3 regions of the Siminovitchia sp. FSL H7-0308 genome follow, and region 2 is predicted to be linked to each of the others. Evidence: riboswitches for the same ligand, from Rfam matches in the RefSeq annotation. Region 2 holds a riboswitch; each other region holds the start of a gene.
What was found. A riboswitch is a leader RNA that binds a small molecule or an ion and turns the genes downstream of it on or off. The one in region 2 is predicted to bind thiamine pyrophosphate.

Region 1: it holds a riboswitch for thiamine pyrophosphate, as region 2 does, so the genes downstream of both, thiC (phosphomethylpyrimidine synthase ThiC) here and MHB50_RS02045 (ABC transporter substrate-binding protein) in region 2, are expected to answer to the same signal.
Region 3: it holds a riboswitch for thiamine pyrophosphate, as region 2 does, so the genes downstream of both, thiT (energy-coupled thiamine transporter ThiT) here and MHB50_RS02045 (ABC transporter substrate-binding protein) in region 2, are expected to answer to the same signal.

What each region holds. Positions count from the first base shown of each region.
Region 1 covers NZ_CP150282.1:3,546,369-3,552,831, forward strand. Annotated here, with positions in the region: gene MHB50_RS16785 (GNAT family N-acetyltransferase) at 1-171, opposite strand, end outside; gene MHB50_RS16790 (L,D-transpeptidase) at 378-713, opposite strand; gene MHB50_RS16795 (hypothetical protein) at 697-924, opposite strand; gene MHB50_RS16800 (serine protease) at 1,210-1,425, opposite strand; gene thiC (phosphomethylpyrimidine synthase ThiC) at 1,447-3,231, opposite strand; TPP riboswitch at 3,357-3,472, opposite strand; gene MHB50_RS16810 (TetR/AcrR family transcriptional regulator) at 3,853-4,440, shown strand; gene MHB50_RS16815 (cytosine permease) at 4,430-5,698, shown strand; gene MHB50_RS16820 (DUF917 domain-containing protein) at 5,699-6,463, shown strand, end outside.
Region 2 covers NZ_CP150282.1:432,935-439,397, reverse strand. Annotated here, with positions in the region: gene MHB50_RS02055 (ABC transporter permease) at 1-537, opposite strand, end outside; gene MHB50_RS02050 (thiamine-binding protein) at 537-827, opposite strand; gene MHB50_RS02045 (ABC transporter substrate-binding protein) at 840-1,841, opposite strand; TPP riboswitch at 1,910-2,020, opposite strand; gene MHB50_RS02040 (helix-turn-helix transcriptional regulator) at 2,189-3,433, opposite strand; gene MHB50_RS02035 (TIGR01777 family oxidoreductase) at 3,514-4,425, opposite strand; gene MHB50_RS02030 (hypothetical protein) at 4,813-5,277, opposite strand; gene MHB50_RS02025 (sugar diacid recognition domain-containing protein) at 5,555-6,463, opposite strand, start outside.
Region 3 covers NZ_CP150282.1:3,292,331-3,298,793, forward strand. Annotated here, with positions in the region: gene MHB50_RS15530 (Xaa-Pro dipeptidyl-peptidase) at 1-1,075, opposite strand, end outside; gene MHB50_RS15535 (carbon-nitrogen hydrolase family protein) at 1,397-2,356, opposite strand; gene MHB50_RS15540 (thioredoxin family protein) at 2,598-3,155, opposite strand; gene MHB50_RS15545 (thiol-disulfide oxidoreductase DCC family protein) at 3,297-3,689, shown strand; gene thiT (energy-coupled thiamine transporter ThiT) at 4,207-4,779, opposite strand; TPP riboswitch at 4,854-4,951, opposite strand; gene MHB50_RS15555 (DUF3238 domain-containing protein) at 5,004-6,278, opposite strand.

The DNA.
Region 1 (6,463 bases), 1.4 Mb from region 2:
AATCAGAAACCCGATTATTTCCCCCTTTTCTTCAATGATATAACTAGTGTCTTGAAAATGATCAAAGAATAGTTTGGGCAGCATATCCGTCATCGTACGACCATTCCACCACTCATTTAACACAGAAATAATGATCTTGTAATCTGAAGATTTCACGTTTCTTATATTCATTATCCTGCTCCTCTTTTTTAGGTATAAAAACAGCCCTATCCAAAGGGACAAAGCTTCGCAACTTTTTTGAAACAGACAATTTTATTGTAAATGACTCCAATACCGCATCTTACTTTTAAAACGGCATTTCGAGTAGTCTCTTTTTAAGAATAGCCCACTCCTTGCAAAAAGAAAATATCCTGTAGCAAAAAAAAAGAATCCGGCCCCTACCTATGAATCACGACCCGCGTCCCAATCGGAATTCGGCGGGCAAGATCCAGCACATCACGATTATGCATTCTAATACAGCCATGTGAAACGTTTTTGCCAATGGAAGAAGGGTTATTTGTCCCATGAATTCCGTAGTGGGGCTTTGATAACCCGATCCACATAACACCAAACGGACCTCCGGGATTCCGCTGTTTGTTGATGACCGCAAAGTTTCCGTATGGTGTTGGCGTTAACATCTTGCCGACAGCAATCGGGTACGTCTTTATCAACTTGTTTCCGTCAAAAAGCTTGAGCTGGTGTTTCGTCGTTGAAACATCAATCCATTTCGCCACGATAAATCCCTCCAACATCTTTTGGGAATATCGTATGTAGAACATCAATAAAAAGCCCCTTCACGAGAGCTTTCTTTCTCTCCATCTCCCACCGCAGCTCTACCCGGACGCGGATGGACTTCCGGAAAATAGGCGAGGGGACCGTCTTCGATATCGCCGTTCCCGATTTAGCGGGATCAACTCCCGCTTCGCCAGCTTTGGCGATCATCATTTGTTTGGCCAGCGGCCCGGTTCATCTAAAGGAAACACCCTTTGACTTACCGACGGAAGGCTTAGCCACAGCTTGATTGTTGAACAGAATAACCTCTGATACGCCTTTTACCAAAATAACCGATAAGGACGGGATAGCACTTGGCAATCCCACCATGGATGTAAGCACCCTATTTCCCGGGCGATCCTTAAGCAGGCATATTTTCGGAAGCGGGGTCGCAAATCGCTTTTTTAGAAAAAAACTCCCCTTAAGGAAAACAGATTTTTATTTTTTATCTGTCTACCTTTAGGGGAGCATATCAGTTTCCTTTCGGGGGCTTTTAGTAGTGAACCAGTAATAATATAATACATTCACCTTATTGCATTTGCTGCAGGTTTCATAATATGCATCGCCAATAAAATGATGGTCGCAGGCTTGTTGGATTTCATTTATCCGTACCTGCAATACCTCTATTTTCCTTTCCAACTGCTTAATTTCCTCTCTTATTTTTTGTACATTCATACGGAAAACCTCCAGAGAAAATTATTGGTATATACTGCTTCCGGCTTTTTGGAATTCAGCCGCTTTTTCCTGCATTCCTTTTTCAAATGCTTCCTGCGTGTTTAAGTTGTTTTTTTCCGCATATTTACGAATGTCATGAGAAATTCTCATGCTGCAAAATTTGGGTCCGCACATGGAGCAGAAATGCGCTGTTTTGGCCGCATCAGCCGGAAGAGTCTCGTCATGATATTCCATTGCCCGTTCCGGATCCAATGATAAGTTGAATTGGTCTTCCCAGCGAAATTCGAATCGGGCTTTGGAAAGTGCGTCATCTCTCATCTGCGCACCCGGATGGCCTTTCGCCAAATCTGCCGCATGTGCGGCGATTTTATAAGTGATGACCCCTTCCCGAACATCATCTTTATTCGGAAGTCCCAAATGTTCTTTTGGGGTGACATAGCAAAGCATGGAGGTTCCATACCAGCCAATCATTGCAGCGCCAATAGCGGAGGTAATGTGATCATACCCAGGAGCAATATCGGTTGTCAGTGGTCCTAGCGTGTAAAAGGGAGCTTCTTGGCAGGCTTCCATTTGCCTGTCCATATTTTCTTTAATAAGATGCATCGGCACATGCCCCGGCCCTTCCACCATCACTTGGACATCATGCTTCCAGGCTATTTTCGTCAGTTCACCAAGCGTCTCCAACTCCGCAAACTGCGCTTGATCATTTGCATCCGCAATCGACCCCGGACGCAAGCCATCCCCTAACGAAAAGGCGATATCATAAGTCTTCATGATGTCACATATTTCTTCAAAATGAGTATAAAGAAAGTTTTCTTTATGGTGATACAGACACCATTGGGCCATAATAGACCCGCCCCGGGAGACGATTCCTGTAACACGATTGGCTGTCAAAGGAACATATCGCAACAGAACGCCGGCATGAATGGTAAAATAATCGACCCCCTGCTCCGCCTGCTCCAACAAAGTATCGCGATATACTTCCCATGTAAGATCCTCCGCAACTCCATTTACCTTTTCCAAGGCCTGGTAAATGGGAACTGTCCCAATCGGAACCGGAGAGTTTCTAATAATCCATTCACGGGTTGTATGAATATTTTTCCCTGTTGATAGATCCATGATTGTATCAGCGCCCCAGCGTGTTGCCCAAGTCATTTTCTCGACTTCTTCCTCGATGGAGGACGTTACCGCGGAATTCCCAATATTCGCATTGATTTTCACATGAAAGTTTCTCCCAATAATCATGGGCTCAGCCTCTGGGTGATTAATGTTTGCAGGAATGATCGCCCTGCCGCTTGCCACTTCATCCCGGACAAATTCTGGTTTCATATTCTCTCGAATTGCAATAAATTCCATTTCAGGTGTAACAATCCCTTTTTTGGCGTAATGCAACTGGGTAACGTTTGCACCTTTTTTGGCGCGGAGTGGTTTACGCTTTAACCCGGGAAAAATATGACGATCGGCACGGGGGTCATGATTGGATTTAAAGCCATTGTCTTCCGGTTTCATTTCCCGGCCTTCATATTCTTCTACATCCCCTCGTTCTTGAATCCACTTGCTTCTAAGCGGAAGCAAGCCTTTGGCAATGTCTACGCTAACATCAGGATCCGTATATGGACCGCTTGTATCATATACTCGAACAGGAGAATTCGCTTCCACTTTGGCCTCCGTCTTCGTCTCACTCAACATAATTTCCCGCATGGGAACCCTGATATCAGGCCTTGACCCCTCTACATACACTTTTTTGCTTCCTGGAAATTGAAACATGACTGTACCATTTTTTTCATTTGTGAATGACATGGACATAAAAAAATCTCTCCTCTACAAAATAATTGAAAGGACGAGATCTGAATACACAGCTTGGAGGCAGATACATTAAAAAGCCGGGTCCACAAAGAAAGACTGGACCCGGCTTGCATATACTGTATCCCAAAACTGCCGACTAACTTCCCTACGCTGGCATTAACCAGATCAGGTCCAAAGGGTCAAGAAACTTCATCGTGTTTCTCCTCTCAGCCCAACTCATTGGGCACCCCCAGTTATTGCTATTAGATTTACTTAATATTATACAAATTTTGAATAAAAAAACAAGAGCTATGACAAAAATGAACCTTTTGTCATGATGAGCCCTCAATCTATCTCCCTTCAGATGATACGTAAAATAGAGATTTCAATAAGATTTTCCATTCAATAAAACCTTCAATCCAATAAGATCCAATCAATAAAACCTTCAAGGAAAAAATGCTGGAGTTCGGATGATAGTTAGAAACAAGAAGTTTGTGGGGCATAAAGAAAAGCCGTTCGCGATTGCCTAAAACTGCCTGTCTAAGAAACAAGCACTTATCCGGCATCCTCTATTATCCTATTGATTTTCGCCAAAAGCTCCATTATCATTAACCTAACACTTGTTAGGTGGTGTGGAATTTTTTGACAAAAGACAAGATTTTGCAAGCTGCCATTCGCGAATATTCCAAATTCAATTACCACGGTGCCACGATGCGGAATATTGCCAAAGAAGTCGGCATAAAACCAGCATCGATTTATTTTTTTTACAAAAATAAAGAAGCGCTGTTTTTGGCGGCTTTTCAAAAGCTATTAAAAGATCATTTCATAGAAATGCAGTCAATTCTTCAAAAAGTGCATGATCGGCCGATTTTTGACATTTTTGAAGCGCTGATCAAAGGAGCGGTCGCCTATCACCAAGAGAATAACGAGGAAACGAATGCCTACATTTCTCTTGTCACCGCACCGCCGCCGGAAATCCATGAGTATCTTCAGGAGCATATCCAACAGTTTGACGACTGGTTGATTAACTCTTTATTGACACTGATTACACGGGACATCCCGTCTATAACTGAATATCAGGCGACAAGGCTCATCAAACAATTTGTCGTAATCATGGATGGGGTTTTTTGGGAAATAAATCTGTACGATCAAAAACAACTGCAACATCAAATAGAAGAAGCTCTTTACATCATGAGGATTTTGCTGGGAGGATATGAAAATGAAAAATGATTACGCCAGAGAAGCCGTTCCGATGAGCGAGAGGAAAGCATGGTTTTCCATCAGCCTCGTTTGGATCGCGGTTGGCATCGACTTATCCGCGATGCTGTTCGGGGCGGAACTCGGAAAAGGCATGGCCTTTCAAGACGCTTTGTGGGCGGTCTTGATCGGTTCTGCCATTTTAGGCATCTTAGCCGCTTTTTGCGCCTACGTCGGAGCGGTAACCGGATTATCCACATCAATGATTTCCAGATTTACATTCGGCATTTCGGGAGCAAAGCTTGTGTCCTTATTTATGGCGATTTCCTTACTGGGCTGGTTCGGTGTCCAAGCCGGATTCTTTGCCGAGAATGCGTATGCCGCCATTGAAGGTGCGCTCGGATTAAAAGCTCCTGTCCCGTTGTTAGCTGCAATTGGCGGAATATTAATGATGACAACCGCAGTAATCGGCTATAAAGCGATTGAAAAATTAAGCTCATGGTCCGTTCCACTGCTGCTCATCCTTGTCTTGGCGGCAGTGGGGCTGGCCATTCGGCAATTTGGCGCGAGCGAACTGAACGCCCCCGTAGAAAACACATTTACGTTTGGGATGGCCATCTCGCTCGTCATCAGTATTTTTGTTGTCGGGGCGACGATTTCACCGGACATTTCAAGATGGGCTCGAACAAAAAAAGATGCCGTCCTGGCATCCTTTTTCGGATTTTTCTTCGGAAACAGTTTTATGATCATTATCGCAATGATTTTGTCTCGCATTATGGATGAAAGCAGCTTAACAACGATAATGATTACAGTCGGCCTCGGTATTCCGGGCATTTTAGTACTGATTTTGGCCCAATGGACAACGAATACGAGCAACGCCTATTCATCTGGATTGAGCCTATCGGTTATTTTTACCAAAACGAGCAAAGTGACACTCACCCTGATCGCCGGAGTTGTCGGCACACTACTTGCCGTCCTAGGTATTTATGATCACTTTATCGACTTTTTAACGATTATGACGATGTTTATCACCCCCATCGGCGGTGTTTATACAGCATCCTATTATATCGGGGGCATGCGGTTGTTCCGGGAAGAAAACGATAAACGCTTTAAGCTGTTGCCGCTTTTGGCCTGGGCGCTCGGAACTTTGATCAGCTGGCTGACAATGGAAGGCCCGATTGGATTGGCGCTGTTTACTTTAACAACCATTCCTTCTTTGGACAGCTTTTTGACCGCATTTATCTTCCAGTTGATTTTCATTCTGATTTTTTATAAAAAGGAGCGTTTTTAAATGAAATGGTTAACGGAAGAAGATATTGAATGTATTGCCGTCGGCGCAACCGTGCTCGGAACAGGCGGCGGCGGTGACCCCTATATCGGAAAAATGATGGCTTTATCCGCCATACAACAATACGGTCCCGTTGAAGTGATCACTGTTGATGAACTGAAGGATGATCAATGGATACTGCCGGCTTCCGGAATGGGCTCGCCAAGCGTTCTTGTCGAAAAAATTCCATCCTTCGAGCAACTGGCCGCTCCATTAAAAGCTTTTGAAAAAGCAAGCGGCAAAAAGACCGACGTCGTCATGCCGATTGAAATAGGCGGCGTCAATTCCCTCATCCCTGTGGCGGTGGCCGCCATGAACAATATTCCCATCCTGGATGGAGATGCGATGGGCCGCGCTTTTCCCGAAGCGCAAATGGTGACATTCCATTTAGACGGTCTCAAACCTGAACTCGTCACATTGGGGGATGAACAAGGAAACGTTGTGACGATCGAACCGGCCGACGGCTATTGGAGTGAAAAAATCTCCCGTAACGTCACCATCTCCATGGGCGGCTCTTCGATTGTCTGCGACTATGGAATAACCGGAAAACAGGCGAAAGAAAGCGTCATTCCCGGAACTTTGACGCTTGCCAAAAATGTGGGTGGCCTTTTACGGGGAAAAAGAGAGTCGGCGGAGCATCCCATCTCACAAATCACCCGGCTTTTGAATGGCCACATTCTGTTTAAAGGAAAAGCCGCCCTCATTAAAAGAAAGATTGAAGGCGGATTT
Region 2 (6,463 bases):
TCCGGAAAAGACAGATGATAAAGCGTATGGCCATTCCAGCTTTGTAAATATTTGCATTTTTGAAGCACCGACCATTAACATATATCGCTTCATCTCGGCCGGGGCACTCCTAAACCCGTCCATCGCCGCTACCGCGACAGGGAAAAAACAGACAAGGGTAATGACAATGACTTTGGGTAAAAGCCCAAACCCCAACCAAATCACCAGAAGCGGCGCCAATACAATAATCGGCACATTCTGCGATAAAATGAGGAGCGGATAAACGGATTCGTGAAATCCCGGCACTAAATGAAGCAAGATGGCGACAAGAATACCAACTGCACATCCGATCAAAAATCCTCCAATGGCCAGTCCAACTGTAGACTGGATATGCGGCGCGAGTTCCGCATATCCGGAAACCCCTTCTTTTGCAATGGAGCTGGGGGCAGGAAGCAGCCAGCCCTGAATGTTGGCAAGTTTTACGTATACTTCCCATATACATAATAAAAGGAGGAGGACCCCCAGTGGCCTCCATCCTTTTTTGACCAGCACTTTCATTACCGGTATTTCTCCGTCAATTGGCCCATGGAAATTCCGTCCGGCTGATACAATATTTTCACTTGGGAGATCACATTTTTACTGCCCATTTCAATCATCCGGTCATTCATTTTTTTCACAACATCCATCAATTTGGTAAAGTCCCCTTCCATCGTCGTTTCCAAAGGATGTACTTCATAACGGACTCCGGATTCCTCAATGACTCTAATCGCTTCATCGACATATGGAATAACGTCTTCGCCACTTTTTGTTTTCGGGATGATCTGTATGCTGATCAGTGAGTTTGTCATCGTTTACTCCTCCTATTTGGGTAAAAATTCATTCGTGAAGGCTTTTTCTACATCCATTTCCTTTTCGAGCAAATCTTTTTCAAGCATCCAGTCCATGTAGTTTTTCCATACTTCGGCCTTTTGTTCTCCCCAGCGGGCCGCATCATCTTGATAGCGGGGAGAAAGCCATTCCTGACTTTTTTTCACAAGCTCCGGATCAAGATCCGGTACCGCTTTGATCAATATCTCCGCAGCTTTTTCGGGTTGGCTGATAGCAAACTCGTACCCTTTGGAGACGGCTGCCATAAATGCTTTAACCGTATCCGGATCCGATTTGATCATTTCCTCATTCGTCGTAATGACTGGCGTATAATAATCAAGCTGATCAGAGTAATCGGTCAAGTAAATCATATTCAATTTTTCCCCGCGAAGCTCCGCTTCCACTCCCGTCCATGCATAATAAATCCAAGCGAAATCAACATCTCTTTGCACAGCGGTAAAAAAGTCCGCTTCTCCCATGTTGACAATATCCACTTTCTCTATATCGGCGCCAGACACCTCCATCAGTGACGCCAGGACCGCTTCCTCAAGCGGGGCTCCCCAGCCGCCATACGTTTTTCCTTCAAAGTCTTTCGGAGATGTAATGTTCTTTTCCTTAAGGGAGGCAAAACCGGATGTATTGTGCTGTATCACGGCTGCAAGAGACACAATCGGCACGTCTTGAACACGCGCCTCTGTCACGCTTTCTTGGTAACTCACTCCAAATTCGGACTTTCCAGAAGCAACAAGCTGATCAGAGCCAGCTTCCCCCGGCATGATGATGTCAACATCCAGGCCTTCTTCTTCAAAAAAGCCTTTTTCCTTCGCCACATAAAGCCCCGTATGATTTGTATTGGGCGACCAATCGAGTACGACCGACACCTTTTGATGTCCTTTTTCTTCTTTTTTTTCATTTTCATTTTTATCGGCCGCATTGTTCCCGCAGCCTGCCAGGAATAAAAGCAATGTGATGCAACCTGCCCACCATTTATTCATTGGATGTTCCTCCTTGAATGATAAAAAGCGCCCGGGAAAAAAGAACCCAAAAGGCGCCAAAAGTATATATTTGTATTCATTGACGTTCCCTTCGCTGGTATGAACCAGATCAGGTTCAAAGGGTCAGCATTTCACCAATGCTTTCTCAACCGGCGACACCGGTTCCCCTACTCAAATGCGATGAAGTTTATTTTATTATATCAGAAGTAAAAAACTGCTCCAAGGCGGAGCAGTTCATTTTTATACCGGAGGAAAGATTGGTGGTGCTTGAGGGACGACTCCTCCAATAATTGGAGCGACGTACAGCGCAAATGCCACTCCTGCTGTTAAATATAGCTTTTTCATTTTCATTCCCCCCTTTCCGCGACTTTTTTATAATAATAAAGAGCTTTATCCAAGTTAGAGTCTGAATAATATCGGGCCAAGGATAAAGCGAATTTATTATAATCTTCTATAAAATAGGTCTTTTCCAAATATGGAAGCAAGTCATTTTCCAGAAAGTCCATCGCTCTATCTTTTCTGTTTTTCAATAAGTATTGATAATATTTGAAAATGAGCTGCTGCTTCCTCATGGAGCTTGCTTTTGTTTCCTGCAGTATTTTTGAAATATTTTCGAGTGCTTGTTCTTTCCGGCCCAGGGAAATGAGAAGCTCGGTGTAACTGCACAAGCTCGTTAAATACTCCGTTTCCGTCTGCGCATGTTCCATTGAAAGGAGATAATAGCGGGCAGCCTGATCCATTTCGCCCATTTTCTCTAAGAGCAAGGCATAATTGTTATACATGGCCGACTTTAATTCATCCGCATTAATCAAGTTCATATTTTTAAATATATAGTTATATTGTTCAGTGGCATTCTCGTAAATGCCCAAATCTGTATACGCAATGCCTAATAGAAACTGGGTATGCAATATTCGCAAATAATTAAACGATCTGGAAAACGCCTCCAACGCTTTATGGCCGTATGCAACACTGCTGCTGCTATCTTTTAGATTAGCATAATTGAAGGCAATGAAATAATAGAGTTCCGCTTGCCACGAAGACGGCAATAGATCATTCGCTTCTACTTTTAGCAGAGTATCCAAAGATAATTTATAATCACCTTTTATAATATAGTAAGCGCCATTAATAAATTCATAAAGCTCTTTTTCCTGTTCTGGCATTGAATTGACTATTTGTCTGATAATTTCTTGTTCCTTTTCAGCTTCCTCCAAATGATTCATCAGCAAGTGATAGCGATATACATATAAATGATAGAGTGATATATAGTTGGAAAACGTAATACACTCTTGTAATTCCTTCACACGATTGTAGCACTCCGTTGCCCGTTCCTTATCATACGAAAGCACCGCATCGAGTAAATCGGAAAGTTCTGTAGAAATCTTTTCTGATGTCTGCTGAATGGAATCCAGTGAAATGCCCAACCGATCGAGCAGCAGCATGATCGTTTCCCAATTTGCTTCTTTGTTATAGTTCTCAAACTTGCTTAAATGTGTGACAGAACAAATTCCCTTGCATAATTCGGACTGGGTCATATTCCTTAATTGGCGATGATATTTAATCATCGCACCTATATTCATCTTTTCTAGGCTCATATCTTCATCCTCTAGTCATGCTACTGTATAGATAAATGGTAGCATAAATTGGATAAAAAATCTATTTTTTGATAAACTTGTCATCTATTATTATCTAATATTTCTTTTAATGCAATCTCTATATTCGGATACAAAAAATCAAATTGATGTTTGATCGCCATTTCGGGAGTCACCCGCTGCCCCCGAACGAGCATATTGCTCATTTCTCCCAGTAACACGCGAATGAACCATTCAGGAACCGGAAGCCAATCCGGCCGCCCCAAAACAGCGCCGAGCGTTTTTCCAAACTCTTTCATTTGAACCGGCTTGGGTGCTGTGGCGTTTATCGGTCCAGAAATAGCAGGATGCTCGATTACAAAAGCTATTAAACGGGCCGCATCCTCCACATGAATCCAGGAAACCCATTGTTCACCGGAGCCGACCGTCCCTCCCACCCCCAACTTATAAGGAAGTGCCATCAAAGGGAGCGCGCCTTCTTTTCCAAGAATCAGGCCCAATCTGACAAGCACGGTTCGAATTCCAAGTCCTTCCGCCGCCAAGGCTTGTTCTTCCCAATCTTTTACGACAGTTGCCAAAAAGTCGGTCGCCTCGCTCCTTGAAGCTTCTGTAAATGTTTCCGTGGCAGACATGCCATAATACCCAATAGCCGAAGCATTGACCAACACTTTCGGTTTGTGGGCCATTTTTTCCGCCAAGCGTATCAGTTCTTTCGTTGCAGCCCGCCTGCTTCTTACAATTCTATCCTTCTTTTTGCTTGTCCATCTGATTCCATTAATCGTTTCTCCTGCCAGATTGACGAAAGCATCCACATTTATCAGTTCTTCTTCAGGCCGTGCTCCATCAACTAGCCATTTGACAGCCGCAAGACCTTCTGATTTTTCGACCTTGTCAGGATCTCTTGATAAAATAGTCACGCGAAAGCCATTGTTCAAAAGCTGCTTTTGCAACACTTTACCAAGAAAACCACTTCCGCCCGCAATCGCAACATGCATATCCATTCCCCCCGCTCAAATTCAATGTATATTTAAATATGATACAAACAAATTGGGGCCGCACCGCATCTATCCCATTCCCCTCCAAAAAAGGTCTCCCAACAATACCTATCGTACTATTTCCCTATTTTACATTTTCGTTTTTATAAATTGCCGAAGATCATGTATGTATTCAAAAAACTAGATCATTTTCCAGTTTGTCTTTTGTATCAGATTATTCTTAAAAATGAATAATTGCAAGCAGAAACGCCATCCACTGATCACTGTCCGTCTTTTATAACAAAAAACAAACCGCCTGAAATCAAATGTACAAACCTTGATTTCACGCGATTTTATTGTCACGATTTGCGCGAATATCCATCCGCTTTCCACTTGTGGCCCTGCCTTTTATGCCAACTGTATGGATGTTAATTGTTCAGGGCTTTTTTCTGTAACGGTAAAGCCCAGCTTTTCAAGAATTTTTATGATTTCGCCAGCTGTCTGATGTTGTGCCACCAAAAAGGTCCGGTCCCTTTCCATCGTTTGTTTAACGGACAATAACAGTGTGAATAACGAAGCAGTTTTTTCGTAGGTTTTGTTTTTGGGTAATTCTTTTAACAAAGCGGTAGTTGGCTCTGTAACAGGCAATATCCAGATCTCACACGGATACGGAATCGTAAGCAGTTCATTGAAAACATCCATTTTTTCCAAAGGTGTTCTAAAAGTGTAATCAGTCAATTCGTAAACACCTGTCTTATTATAATCGATGTTATGAAATGGTGACGGGTCTCCTTTCACAAAAGACTTTATTTGTAAGTTTGAACCAGCCTTCAAATCAGGTGTATTATCGGGTATGGAAGATGTCATACTCACGTTTCTTACTCCCCCTGTTCATCTTTTTCTCCAGTGTAATGTTTAACCAATACCCTTTTTTAGAAAAAACAAACATGACGGGAATTTTCACTTCATCCGTTGGCGTATGCCCACTCGTTAAAGCGTTCTTGTAAATCCAGTCATCTCCCTGTAGCGGTTTGGGAACGAAAGAATGATCATCGCTGTTTTGCTCAATTATCCATCTTTCACTGTCATTCTCGCCGAGCGCGGGAATGGTATCTTTATTGCCATTGGGTATATTGTTTTCGTAAAAATTTCACCCCTTCCTTTGCAAAGCTCTGTTTTCTATACTTTTTTTTAATACGATGTACAAGACTTGGCATTGTTCAAAGGACTGGACGTCAATTTTGAATAATTGGTTGATTTTATTCAGTCTATAAATGAGCGTATTGCGGTGCACATATAGAAACCTCGCAGTCCGGCTAACATTCATATTATTTTCACAGTAAGAAAGAAACGTCTTGACCAGCATTTCCGCTTCGGGATGCGCCCATATTTTTTGTATGTCATCAGCGAAAAGGTCTAAAAAGGAAAAGTCCATTTCCTCCAAGAAGATGTCGGGAAGAATTGCCCAACTGTCAAACGAATAGACTGCATTGTTCTTGTTTTTCTCCAAACCAATGATGAGCGCTTTGTGAGCCTGTCGATACGATTTGGAGGCTCCTTCAAGCCCCTTGTAGCATTTGCCGTATGAAATGGAAACCTTGCAATGAAGATGATGCCGCTCCAGAAACAAAGTCAACTTTCTAGCAGAACGTTCGCATAACTCCGCTAACGTTCCCATTTTTTGCTCTTCGATTTGTTTGAGAACAATCCACTTGTCTTGGCCAATCGGACACACAATATCACTCATGGTGGCTTGGAATAGATGACAAATAACGTTTTTAAGTTCTATTTGGGAAAAAGCAACAGGTTTTGCTTCTGCCTTTATTTGTGCCAGCGAAGGCAGGTGGAGGATCAGACAAACTCTGGGTAGATGAAACCGATAACCGAGCATTTCGCAATAGTTTTCCAGCTCGCCATTATTCTCCCATTCATTAAAATGAATCAAGTGCTGTACGAACAGTTCAGTTGTTTTCATTTGAAGGAGCAGTGACTCGGTTCGAAAGTTCTCATGAAGTATCATTTCTACATGGTTGCGAACGATGTTGACAAACTTTTCCAC
Region 3 (6,463 bases), 1.7 Mb from region 2:
GGTGAAGTGTCTGTACCCATTCTGCTCTTCTAAAATCAAACGGGTCTACATGCCCTGTCTGTGTAAGCCATAATTTCCTCGGTATATCGTTTTCAGCTAACGCTTCCCACCATTTGGAAAAATGGTTCGCTTTCACATTATAGTCATTTAATCCGTGAATCATAAAAACGCTTGCCTTGACATTGCCTGTATCTTTATAGTAATTGCGCTCATCCCAAAACTCATTGTAATTTCCGGTTTCATCATCAGCGGCGACTCTTATTCTTTCGTGGATCGGTGCGCATTGCCGCACCCTTTTACTGTTTGTCACCCTGCTTGCCAAACCACTGGGGCCGTTGCGGTAAAACGGAATGCCTTCGTAACGATAATAATAATACCAGCTGCTGATGGCACCGATCGGCACGATCGTTTCCAAGCCTTCTACACCCGTGGCGGCTACTGCATTGGCCAAGGTTCCATCGTAAGACTTGCCGACCATTCCCACTTTTCCAGCAGACCAATCGGCACTCACTTCATTTCCCTCTTTGTCGAACGCTTTTCCCTTTCCGTTTAACCACTCGATGACCACTTTTACGCTTTCCGTCTCTTCAAATCCACCTGTTGTGGGACAGCCATCGGAATTGTTTGTTCCCACCATATCCAGCAACACGACCGCATATCCCCGCGGAACGAAGTAATTGTCGTAAAATAAAGGGAACATTTCGTTTGTTCCGGAACCATCCGGATCTTTTACTTGGGACTCATTACCTCGTCCCAACTTTTCATAATAAGGACTTGCCTCCATGATTACGGGCACCTTTAATCCTTCCTCTGTTTCTTTTGGACGCATAATGTCAATCGCAATCCGATCCGGCTCTCCATTTTCATCACTGTCCAATTCCGATTGAATGAAAACGGTTTCTTTAATGGCGTCCAAATAAGAATAGATGGGCCGTGTGACGCCATCTTCCAATTCATGTCCAGAAACCGTTACCTGCTCGGCATATACTTTATCATTGTCGAGGTGGGAAAACGACGGCACTAACAAAAGAGACAATACTAGACTAAGGGCCACTCTACTTGTACTCCAACGCATTATATCATTTCCCTCCCTTTTATTTATATTTTCATAATAATTTAAATATTCTTGATAGAAAAGGGTCTTTTCGGTTAATTATCTGGGATATTTTACAAATTTTTTTTACGAGAATGCTAGATTTCCCAAATCGACATTAGTCTTGTAGTGAGGAAAACGCCATAACATGGTCAGAACGGCTGAAAAAAGAAGCAGATTAAAAAAGCGTCATCAAAACACGCCGGATTAAATCTTTTGGTGCAGATAGCCCCATGTCTACCTTTGCAATATAAAAACCCTTCCAAGAAGTAATACCTATTTCCTGAAAGGATTTCTATCGTTCTACTTGATCCAAACTGTGTTTTTTTGCTCTTGTTCGTTCACAGTCAGCTGGAAAATATCTGGTCGCGCATAATGGCCTACGACATCAAAGTCAAACTGCGCTTCGGCAATCTTATCCAGATCGATTTCCGCGTAGAGAATCTTTTCCTTTCCAAACACTGGCTCAACAATAAATTCGCCCAGCGGATTCACAATACAACTCCCCCCGCGGGTGAGTTCTTCCGGCCATTCGTTCAATTCCTTGCGTGAAGAAAGATCCTCCGGATACATACTCTTTGTGGCATACTGGTTGCATGACAAAACAAAGCATCTTCCTTCCAGCGCGATATGCCTCATCGTGGAAAACCACGTATCCCTTCCGTCAGCGGTTGGCGCGACGTAAATTTGCACACCTTTATCATACATGGCCGCGCGCGCAAGCGGCATGTAATTTTCCCAGCATATGAGTGCGCCTATTCTTCCGTACGGTGTATCAAAAACGGGCAATGTGCTTCCATCACCTTCTCCCCAAATAAGTCTCTCCGCCCCAGTAGGCTTCAGCTTGCGGTGTTTTCCCAACAGCTCCCCATCCGGGCCGAAAAACAACGCTGTGCAATAGAGCGTCCCCTGGCTGGATTCACTTTCTTTTTCAATCACCCCTATCACAACATAAGCTTTTGCCTTCTTGGCAGCTTTGCCGATTTCTACTGTCTCCTCTCCAGGCACTGTAATGGAATTGTTCCAATACCGAAAAAAATCCTTTCTCCCTTCATCAGACCGGGAACCTACCACCGTTCCAAAGGACATACCCCTTGGGTAAGCCGGTATGAACGCCTCCGGGAACACAATGATATTGGCCCCTTTTTGGCTCGCTTCTCTGATCAACCGGACCGTCTTTTCGACCCCTTTCACTTTGTCCATCACTTCTGCGCCGGCTTGAACAACAGCGACTTGACACTGTCTTTTTTTCTGCAAAATCATCATCCTTCCACTTTTCTTTCCGGGAAAATATATTTCCACCATCTCCCTCTGATATAGATGTTTCTCCCGCATATCTGGCTACCTTCTGTCGGCAAACTGATGCCAAAATTGCGGCAATTCCGAGTGCTTTGTACCTTTGGCAAAAACGAAAAGGCCTGAGCCTGATGCAATATCGGGCTCTGGCCTTATTAGCGTTTCACTTTTCGCAGCACTTCAAGAGCATTGCTTGTCCCAATTGTTTTTAAGGTTTATAGTTATATAGTGCTGTTTTCATAGACTCATAAGAGTTGTTCCAAAAGTCCGGATTCTCCCTAAAAGATTTTGCCACTTGTTTTACCATCACTTTAAATTTTTCATCGTACCCTGGATCATCCTTCGGCGGCAAGTCTTTTTTGAACCCGTCAACAAACTTTTTTGTAAAATCTGTAATCGGTCCCCATTTCGCCACTTCATTTCCGTTTTCGTCTATAAAAATAAAAATCGGAATAATTCGTTTTTCATTCGTCAAATATCGGTCCATCAGTTCCAAGTTTTGATCCCGGAGCAAAAAGCGGACCGGCATATCCGTTTTTTCAGCCAAACGGAGCAAAACAGGGATGTTCAGCATACAATGTCCGCACCAAGGTTCTGCCAAGACAATGACCCGCAATTGCTTGTCTTTTATGGATTGAAAAAAGCGTTCATCCTCCGGGGGAGTAAACTGATCATAAACCCGCGAAAAGCCGTCCTTGTGATATTCAAGTGTTTCGATATATTCATCCGGCGTCAACCCTTTTTCATACCAATTATGTAAATCCATTCTCTTCATCTCCTTTTCCACTTTTATACTAAGAGTACTTCAATAAAATAGATTGTGTAAACCAAACCGCATTCTTCCGTTGTTTCAATTTCGCCAAATCGGTTAAAGTAAAAAGAGATTCCATTTGGAAGAGGTGTTAAGATGCATCCCATCGTATTGTTTGACGGCGAGTGCCATTTTTGTGATGCCAGTGTCCAATTTATCATTCAAAACGATCCAGAAGGAAAGATTCACTTTGCTTCTTTACAAAGCGACATCGGCCAAAAATTATTAAAAGCCCAGGATGTACCTGCCCATATCGACAGCATGATGTTAATCGACGAAAACAAAGTGTACTATAAATCGGCAGCAGCACTGCGGATATGCAGCCATTTGAACGCACCTTGGAAATGGTTATATCCATTGATGGTCGCTCCTTATCCAATCCGCAATCTATTTTATGACTTGATTGCGAAAAACCGTTACAAATGGTTTGGCAAAAAAGAAAGCTGTATGCTTCCGCCGCCGGACATACGCGCCCGATTTTTATCGTAGCAAAAGAACTTGTCACATCCACTTCGGATTTGACTCAAAAGCGGCACTTGGCCGGAGGGGGTTCGCTCAAATGGCGCTCCCTCCGGCTTTTGCTTTATTTTCATTCCAGACTCTTGAAAGAGGCTGTTTGTCTGCCGATATTCCCAACATTCCACCCTGAATACAACTTGACAGGCGTTTGACCAAGCTCAAACTGTTCGGGCCGATATTCCCAACATTCCACCCTGAATACAACCGCCGGAAAGCACCAAAGCGGTCTTGTCATGAAGCCGCCGTTGGCATGCCCTTGCCGGGGCCAAGAGCAATATTGCGCTTTCAAGTCGGGGAGAGGGAGCGGACTTCCCCTCTGACGACCTTTTCTTCGCCCCCCGATCATTCTTTTTCTAAATCCTTCACAAGCTAATCATAGAAGCCTCCGTATTCCCTAGTACACGATTTAGCCGAACTTTCACTTTCACAAAAAATAAGCAGCAAGCCCTTTGGCCGTGGGTTGTGCCGCTGCTTTCTACCTTTTCCATTATTTTACTTGAAGCAAACGGGGCGCCGTTGTGACGAGCAAAGCGATCACGATAAAACATGCCAATGAAGAGATAATGTAAGAAGTGCCGTTGGAAATCAGTGAATAAAGAAAAGCGGATTGACCCGAAGGTGCAAACTTACCCCAAAAAATGATTCCGGCTATGAAATGCCAAGTATATCTGGCAAAGCCGCCAACAAAGATCGCTGCAAACAAGAGCAGTACGAGCCTTGTTTTTCCTTCAGACCATACAGCCTTTTGCACTGCAGGCGCAAACCATCCTGCCGCTCCAACAAAGCTAAAAGCAACGAAAAATTCAATGAATCCTTGCAGAGGCGTTAATATTTGTCCCGCGGCTTCCCCGGAAACTACTTGCAACATCCCCCACAAAAAACCTGTAGCAAAACCGGCTTTAGCCCCCCAACGAAGCGCCACAATAAAAATAGGCACCATGGCAAACGAAAATTTGATCGCCGGCGTTACCTGAATCGATGGAATCATGTCCAGCATCATCGCAAATGCCGCAAAGATCGCTACCTCGATCAAAATGCGTAAAGACATCTTTTTTCCCATAAAAAAACCCCCTATGATGTAATAACCGACCGTAACCATAGGGGAACAAAGACAATGAAATACTCCATTGCCTTCACACCTCAAATAACCATCCCTGCGCTGGAATTAACCAACAGGTTCTAAGGGTCTGGAACGAATCCACTCTCAGCCAAAAGCTCCCCCTGGCACGCCGATTCAACTACTATCCTTTATTGTAATCGTTTTTTGAAAAATTTCAATATTTGTTATTGCAAATTTGATACCCGCCAATACTGTGAAGCCATCGTCCCCGACATCCATTCCAGGCCTTGGTCCTGCGCCTGATGGACAGGCTCCCATACTGCTTTGGATTGAGCGTCCGATTGAACATATACTTCATGGTGAGGCGACTGATCATGCTTCCCGGAAATATCATACAAACCATCCCGCCAAAAAGTGGCACAAACTTCATAGTCGACAGCCGGGGAAACAACAAGCGGGTTTTTTACGGAATGTGTAAGCCGAAAGATCGCTTTTTCACTAGTTTTCTCGATCTCTTCCACTTTCATGCCCTCACTGGATGCTGTTGCTCTATCCTTCATTCTTTTCGTCCATCCGTATCCCCTCGTTTCTCCCACATCTTTCTCAAACTGTATGTGCGGAGTTCCTCCTCCAAGCCGCACATGGACTTCTGCTTTCGTTCTGTAATTGGAAGAATGGGGATCAAACCCCCGATTGTCCCCTTGAAAATAACGATACGGAGAAAAAAAGTTGGGGTTTTTTATCCACTTGTTGTTTAAAAATGTTTGATAAAGAAAACGCCATTCAGTTTCGGAATCCTTCCCATTTGACTGTAAAACTTGTTCAATGGCACGAATCTTTTTTGTCATCCGGAACCTCTCCATCGTGGCGTCTTTTTCCCTTTTTCGTCCTCGTTTAAAAAATCCGATGACTCCCGCCGCCAAAAATTTTGGTTCATTTAAATCCTCTTCCGAATACGGAAGGATCCGCTCCGCCTCGATCGAGTATGTATACTCGGCATCCTGCCGGACAGTTTTGTCCGTGTAAAAGCAATTTGTAACACATGCAAGCTTTTCTCCATTGCGCCTGATTATATATTCACTGACCCCGGATATGGGCTCCCAACCCAAACTGATAAGCGAACGCGACACAACAGTCGTTACGATGAGATCCTTAAGAATATTACTTTCATCATTTTTTTCCGGCTTTGTCGCCGTTTGGATTTTTACTGGTCCAGATGTTGTTTCCATCATTTCCACGGTGTATAAATAACTCGTTGCCGGGTTAAGCCCCTTATCCGAAAAACAAATGTCGGAACCGCTGTATATTAACTGACCTTCTCTGTACAAACGGTAGAAGCCTATTCCTTCTTTCCAACGAAACGTGATGGCGTTCGTGGATTGCTCAATAGACTCAAGCTGGATGTCAGGCAGATTCGGCACCGATCGCTTTCGCCGTTTGGCAACAAACATAAGGATTCCGGCCAGACTCGCCAATGCAGCAAAAGACCGTTTGACCATAGAGTCACCCCCTAGTTGAAGTTCATTATTTAATACCCAAAAATATAACCGACAACACTTTCTGAAATTTGGCGGTAATAAGCGCACAATCGCTCTGTAAAGAAGAGAAGTCAACTCCGCGATACCGGGAAACGTCGAAACTTTGGTTCTAACAAAGATTTTCTTCGGCTGGGTATCCCTCTTTG